One region of the Streptomyces sp. NPDC006552 genome, then DNA from elsewhere that is predicted to be linked to it. Evidence: riboswitches for the same ligand, from Rfam matches in the RefSeq annotation. Region 1 holds a riboswitch; each other region holds the start of a gene.

Region 1 (2,252 bases):
GTGTGGGCCGCGCAGATCCTCGGCACGTACTGCCTGGGCGGCACGCTCACCTCGCGCCTGGACCGCGTCCTGCGCGAGGAGAAGGGCTACACCTACGGTGTGCGCTCCTTCGCCCAGGTGCTGCGGTCCGCGCCGGACGGGACGGGCGCCGCGATGCTCGCCATCAGCGGCTCCGTGGACACCCCGAACACCGGACCCGCGCTCGCGGACCTGTGGCAGGTGCTGCGCACCCTTGCCGAGGGGGGTCTCACCGACGCCGAGCGGGACACCGCCGTGCAGAACCTGGTGGGCGTGGCCCCGCTCAAGTACGAGACCGCCGCCGCCGTCGCGGGCACGCTGGCCGACCAGGTCGAGCAGCACCTGCCGGACGACTTCCAGGCCCGGCTGTACCGCCGGCTCGCCGAGACAGGCACCGTGGAGGCCACCGCAGCGGTCGTGAGCGCCTTCCCGGCGGACCGTCTGGTGACGGTCCTCGTGGGCGACGCCGCGCAGATCGAGGAGCCCGTCAAGGCCCTCGGCATCGGTGAGGTGAGCGTCGTCCGGGGGTGACCGCGGCCCCGTACGTCCTCCGAAGCCCCGGCGGCCACCACGGCCACCGGGGCTTCGTGGTGTCGCTCACGTTCGCCCGTGAAGGCACAGGTGCCGCTTATGCCCGGATTGGGGCGGAGGTTGCCTGTCTGCTCTGTGGCATGCGCTACAAAAGCCGGGATCCGTTTGTTGATTAAAAGATGTCCCGCTTAGCGTCGGTCCGGCTGTCCGCCAGACACGCGTCGCGCCCGCGACACCGGACAGTCATCGCCGAGTCCCCCAGGCGCGAGCCAGGGGAGCCGGGGACCCACGCAGTCCCTGGGGTGAATCGGGCACTCTTCCCGGCCGTGCAGGCCGGGCCGGGCGCCCGTAGGAGACCTTCCTGCTCCGAACCCGTCAGCTAACCCGGTAGGCGAGAGGGAAGGAAAGGACCAGCCACTTCATGGCGTTCACCCGTGCCACCGGGAAGCACCGTCGTCCCAGTCGCCTCACGCGTACCACCGCGCAGGTCGCGAGCGTCGCGGCGCTCACCACGACCGGTGTGGTGGCGGGCCTCGCGGCCCCCGCACTCGCCGCCGACACCGCGGCCCCCGAGCAGAACGGCCTGACCCAGGCCCTCTCCATCGGTGACTCCCTGGCCGACCAGATCGACGCGCAGGCCGCCGCCCAGAAGAAGGCCGCCGACGCGGCCGCCGCCAAGGCGAAGGCCGAGGCTGAGGCCAAGAAGCGGGCCGAGGAGGCCAAGCGCGAGGCCGAGGCGAAGGCCGCCAAGGAGCGCGCGGCCAAGGAGCGGGCCGCGCGCGAGGCCGAGCGCAAGCGCCTCAACAGCTTCGTGGCGCCGATCGCCGGCTCCTATGTCTCCACCGGCTACCAGGCGAGCAGCGGCCTGTGGTCCTCCGGAAGCCACACCGGCATCGACTTCCACGCGGCGAGCGGTACGTCCGTGCACGCCGTCGGCGCCGGCACCGTGGTCGAGGCCGGCTGGGGCGGCGCGTACGGCAACAACATCGTGATCAAGATGAACGACGGCACGTACACCCAGTACGGGCACCTGTCGTCCCTCGGCGTCTCCGTCGGCCAGGCCGTCACCCCCGGCCAGCAGATAGGCCTCTCCGGCGCGACCGGCAACGCCACGGGCCCGCACCTGCACTTCGAGGCCCGCACGACCCCCGAGTACGGCTCGGACATGGACCCCGTCGCGTATCTGCGCTCGCACGGTGTGAACGTCTGACGTCCCATCGCCCACAGGGAAAGCCCCGGCTCGTCGAGCCGGGGCTTTCGCGTGCAGCGAGCATTTCTGGCCAGAAAATATCCATGGATTCCGGTCCGGCATCGGAAATGCCACGGCGGTGGAATAGAGTCACCGGATCGGGCGTGACCTAAAGGTGATCTGCGCGCCCGTGCAAGCGTCGATCGACCGCGTTTCGCGGGGATGAAGGCGGAGGTCGGGTCATGCGCATTCCCGCACACTCGGTATGCACGGCGATCCGCGACGACATCGTCGCGGGTGTCCATGAGCGTGGCAGCAGACTCACCGAGGAAGTGCTCGCGCGGCGCTACGGAGTCTCGCGCGTACCGGTGCGCGAGGCGCTGCGCACCCTGGAGGCCGAGGGTTTCGTCGTGACCCGGCGGCACGCGGGCGCGTGCGTGGCCGAACCCACCGGGCAGGAGGCCGCCGACCTCCTGGAGGTGCGGATGCTGCTCGAACCCCTGAGCGCCGCGCG
Region 2 (2,252 bases), on a different contig from region 1:
CGACTCACCGCCGTGGTTGCCCTTGACCCAGGCCGAGTACGAGTCCGCCGTGTCGATGAAGTTGCCGCCCTGGGCGGTGTAGGCGTCGAGCACCGCGAAGGAGGTGGCCTCGTCGGCGGTCCACCCGAACACGTTCCCGCCGAGGGCGAGCGGAAAGACCTCCAGGTCCGAGGAGCCGAGCGGGCGCAGGGGAGAAGTAGTCATGCCCCGATTGAACGCCCCCGCGGAACGCGCGGTCCCGCCGGGGGCGCCGGCGGGTCAGGGCGTCAGGCCCTTGCCGCGCAGCCAGGCCGCGGGGTCGATGCCGGTGGCGTCCCCGCCGGGGTGGACCTCCAGGTGGAGGTGGGCGCCCGTGACGTTGCCGGTGGCGCCGACGCGGCCGATGACGTCGCCGGTGGCGACGTGCTGACCGACGCTGACGTTCATCGACGACTGGTGGCAGAACCACAGTTCGGTGCCGTCGTCGAGGGTGATGATCGTGCGGTAGCCGTACGCGCCCGCCCAGCCGGCCTCGGTGACGGTGCCGCCGTGGACGGCGTAGATCGGTGTACCGGTGGAGGCCGCGAAGTCCAGGCCCGTGTGGTAACCGGAGGACCACATCGATCCGGGCTGCCCGAAGGTGCCGGTGAGCGTGTACGAGGCGATGGGGAGCCGGAAGCTCTTGGCCAGCTTGGCGAGCCGCTCGGCCTCGGCCTTCTTCTCGGCCTCCTCCCGGGCCTTCTTCTTGTCGGCGGCGGCCTTGGCCTCCGCCTTCTGCTGCTTGGCGGCGGCCTCGTCGGCGGCCCGCTGTGCGGCGGCCTGCTCGGCCGCGGCCTGCGCGGTGGCGTCGGCGGCGTCCTGCTGCGTCTCGGCCTGCTGCATGATCCGGGCCCGCAGCGCCTCGCCCGCACCCGCCCGGCCGGTGCCCATCGTGGTGAGGGGGGCGGCGGAGGCACCGGACGGGGAGTCGGCGCTGTCGGACATGAGCGCGCCCACGCCCGGCAGCGACTTCGCCGCGGGGAGCGAGTCCTTGACCGCGGAGAGGTCGGGCATGGAGATCCGGACGGCGGGCTTGCCGCCCTGCGCGGTGGCGATGCCGCCCGCGCCGACGGCGGCGATCACGCCGACGCCCAGGACCGTGGAGCTGCGCGCGAGCCCACCGCGCTGACGGGCCACGCGGTGCCTGCCGCGGACGGGACGGACGGACTCCTCGGTGGGATTCCACTCCTCCCAGCTCTCCTGCTCGACACCGGCCTCGCCGTCGGCGGGGCGGGCGGAGTACCCGGAGAACTCGGGGGCAGGACGGTTCGACGCCACGGGGGCGCTCTCCTTTCCTTCCTTCTCGCCTACCGGGTTAGCTGACGGGTTCGGAGCAGGAAGGTCTCCTACGAGCACGGTCCGGCGCCCGAAAAGCGACGGAACGGTGCCTGATTCACCCCAAGTTGGTGGTTCCCCGGCTCCCTTACGGGATTAAGCGTGTGCGCACGGAGCCGTCGCTTGTGACGGCTGGGACGACCGCGCTGCGTTATCGAACGTTAATAGACAGCCGATAGTAATTCCAAGCTGTTCCCACTGATCGTTCACGTCTTTGGCCTGGACTTATAGCTCAATACCGGCAGGAAACGGGCGAGTTGCTCGACGGTTTTGGCCTGCGCTAAACACATCAATTTCTGACGGAGTGTCAATCGTTATGCGCAGGGACGCCGTTCGATCACCCCTCGTGACGGTGATCAGGACCGGCGCACGGCGAGCAGCGCCATGTCGTCGGTGGCGCCGCCCCCGGTGTGCCGGCGTACTTCTTCGGCCAGCTCCGCGAGCAGCTCCTCGGGCCCCGGGAAGATCCGGCCCGCGAGCCGGGCCGCCGGGTCGTAGAAGACGCCCCGCGCGTCCCGCGCCTCGGAGAGCCCGTCGGTGTAGAGCAGGAGCGTCGCCCCGGCCGGGAACTCCGCCTCGGTCGCCCGGTCCGGCCAGGAGCCCAGCTCGCCCAGGCCGAGCGGCAGCGCCGACTCCGCCGGTGTGACCATCCGGACCGTGCCGTCGCCGAGCAGCACGACCGGCTCGGGGTGGCCGCGGTTGAGGACGCGCAGGAGCCGGCCGCCGTGCGGGATCTCGGCGAGCACGGCGGTGGTGAACCCCTCGAAGTCGTCGATGCCGCGCCGCCGTGACCCCTCCCGCGCCAGCGCCCGCTCCAGCCGCTGGGCGACCGCCTCCAGGCTCTCCTCCTGCTCCGCGGCCTCCCGGAAGGCCCCGATGACCACGGCTACGGCGGCGAC
Region 3 (2,252 bases), on a different contig from region 1:
GGTGCCAGCCCACCCGGCGGGCCGCCTCACCACTGGTCAGGCCGGCCTGGATACGCAGTGCGCGCAACTCCGCGCCGAGTTTGCGACGGCGGACCGCGGGACCGTACCTCATGCCGACTCCTCAGTACTCCTCGGGCCGCACCGCCGGACCCTTTTCCCGGGCCGTGCGGCACCGCCTCTGGGCAGACGGTAGAGGAACCGGCGCGCGCCCGCCCAAATACGGTTCACCGGCGCAGAGTTCACCGCTTCGAGCGACAGATATATGCATATCTTGGGGGATCGGCACCACGGAGGGACATCGGGGTGGCACGCTGGCGCGAAGCAGAAGTCGGAGACCGCACGCCAGCGAACCGCCAGCGTCGCAGGTGCGGCCCCGGTGGGAAAGGGACGACGTCGCCATGGCAGACCACCAGGAAGCATCCCTCACGCTGCCGAGCGATCCCGCCTCGGTCCCCGCGGCCCGCAGGTACGTGAGCCGGGTGCTCGCGGAGTGGGGACTGCCCGGCGACACCGACACGGCCGACAGCGTGCGCCTGATCGTCTCGGAGCTGGCGACCAACGCCGTGCAGCACACCCTGGGCCTGTCCCCCACCTTCACCGTCGACCTGGAGCTGGAGCGCGACGAGCGGCTGCGCATCGGCGTCACCGACAGCCACCCGCGCTATCCCAAGCGGCTGCCCGCGGCCGTCCAGCAGGACAACGGACGCGGCATGGTGATCATCCGCTGCCTCACCGCGGAGTGCGGCGGACGGCTCTCGGTGTCGCCGACCCCCGAGGGCGGCAAGACCGTATGGATCTCCCTGCCCTGGACCGCCCGTCCGGACGGCCGCCGCACGGGTCCGCGCGCGGCCTGGTGACGCCGGCGGCGCGCGATGTCGCGCGGGGACGGCCGTGGCCCGTCCCCGGGGGAGCGCTCCGTACGGCGGCGTCAGCGCACCCGCCCGTACCAGACGCTCCGCGTCCAGATCTTCTCCAGCCGCACCACGGCCCCGGTCTTGGGGGAGTGCCAGATCCGTCCCTTCCCGGCGTAGATGCCGACGTGGTAGACGCTCCGGCCCGAGTGGAAGAAGACCAAATCCCCGGTCGTGCGGTGGGACGCGGCGACATGGCGGGTCTTGTTGTACTGCTGCGCGGCGGTGCGCGGCAGCTTCTTGCCCGCCCTTTTGAACGAGTAGAGCGTCAGCCCCGAGCAGTCGAACCGGTGCGGGCCCGTCGCGCCCCACTTGTAGGGCGCCCCCTTCTTGGAGGCCGCGACCTTCAGTGCCTTGGTCGAGACCGTGGCCGCCGACGCCTCGGACGCGGTGCCGGGGACCACGAGCCCGGCGCCGGCGACGGCGAGCGTCAGGGCCGAGGCGGTCCCCGCCCGGCTCAGCAGGGCGGGAACACGATTGAGCGCAGTCATGCGCAACCCTTCGTCAACCGCCTGTGAAGGGTGACCTGTCGGGTTCGGGCAGGCGAAGATGCCCGGCCGCGCGGTGCGGCTTCACCCCAAGGGCCCCTCGGACGCCACCTCCGTCGAGGTGGGCCGGCGGCCCGTCGTGCCTGGGTCCTCCACTCCTGCCGATGCACATCTGTCGACCTGGCATCCGCACGGCGGCAGGACTCGGCGTCCGCACGGACCGCCCCGCCGCGGCGGCGGGGGCTTGTCGTCGGAGGGATCTTCACGCACATTCGGGCCGGAAACCGAGTTGAACCGGCGGTAAGTGAGGCTCGTCACGCTTGACCCGTTCGGGTGGGCGTTGCTCCGTCCGGGCCGGGCCCGCGCCGCCCGACCCTGCCCGCACCAGCGGCGGAACAGCTGATTCCGGTCTCCGCGTACCCCTGGGGCGCAACTCCGGCCGCCGTGCCGCCGGGCGCATGTCTACGCCGTTTGGTGGTACACCATGTGGCCCATGGCGGCGTGATCGCGGACGGTCCGACCGAACCATGGCGTCAACTGGCCACTTCTGGCGGCAATGCGACTCTCCGTGTCCGTTTCTCACCGTCAAGGACCCGCAAGGCGCGTGTCAGAGTGGCCGCGTGCACCTCGCTCTCGCCGCGCCGGTGCATCAGTTCCAGCGCGTCCCGCAGCGCCGCTGCCCGGGCGACGAGCGCCTGCGCGGCCCGCAGCCCGCGATAGGTGTCGTCACCGCGCGCCGGATTGATGCGCGCGAGCAGATCGACCACCTCCAGGTAGCTGTCCAGGAACGCGCACTCGGCCCGGGTCAGCGCGGGCAGCGGCGGCAGTTCGGGCGGATACATCAGGACGTCAC

What was found. Region 1 has a riboswitch for cyclic di-AMP ahead of ABZY33_RS10100 (M23 family metallopeptidase). Riboswitches for the same ligand answer to the same signal wherever they lie in the genome.
Region 2: another riboswitch for cyclic di-AMP. It lies ahead of ABZY33_RS20580 (M23 family metallopeptidase); the one in region 1 lies ahead of ABZY33_RS10100 (M23 family metallopeptidase).
Region 3: another riboswitch for cyclic di-AMP. It lies ahead of ABZY33_RS05745 (C40 family peptidase); the one in region 1 lies ahead of ABZY33_RS10100 (M23 family metallopeptidase).

What each region holds. Positions count from the first base shown of each region.
Region 1 is NZ_JBEXOS010000012.1:29,786-32,037, reverse strand. Features, by position in the region: gene ABZY33_RS10105 (pitrilysin family protein) at 1-549, shown strand, start outside; cyclic di-AMP (ydaO/yuaA leader) riboswitch at 787-958, shown strand; gene ABZY33_RS10100 (M23 family metallopeptidase) at 971-1,759, shown strand; gene ABZY33_RS10095 (GntR family transcriptional regulator) at 1,981-2,252, shown strand, end outside.
Region 2 is NZ_JBEXOS010000034.1:60,834-63,085, reverse strand. Features, by position in the region: gene ABZY33_RS20585 (aldo/keto reductase) at 1-204, opposite strand, end outside; gene ABZY33_RS20580 (M23 family metallopeptidase) at 259-1,296, opposite strand; cyclic di-AMP (ydaO/yuaA leader) riboswitch at 1,308-1,466, opposite strand; gene ABZY33_RS20575 (PP2C family protein-serine/threonine phosphatase) at 1,710-2,252, opposite strand, start outside.
Region 3 is NZ_JBEXOS010000006.1:75,835-78,086, reverse strand. Features, by position in the region: gene ABZY33_RS05755 (helix-turn-helix transcriptional regulator) at 1-112, opposite strand, end outside; gene ABZY33_RS05750 (ATP-binding protein) at 399-857, shown strand; gene ABZY33_RS05745 (C40 family peptidase) at 929-1,402, opposite strand; cyclic di-AMP (ydaO/yuaA leader) riboswitch at 1,406-1,537, opposite strand; gene ABZY33_RS05740 (hypothetical protein) at 1,933-2,241, opposite strand; gene ABZY33_RS05735 (ATP-dependent Clp protease proteolytic subunit) at 2,249-2,252, opposite strand, start outside.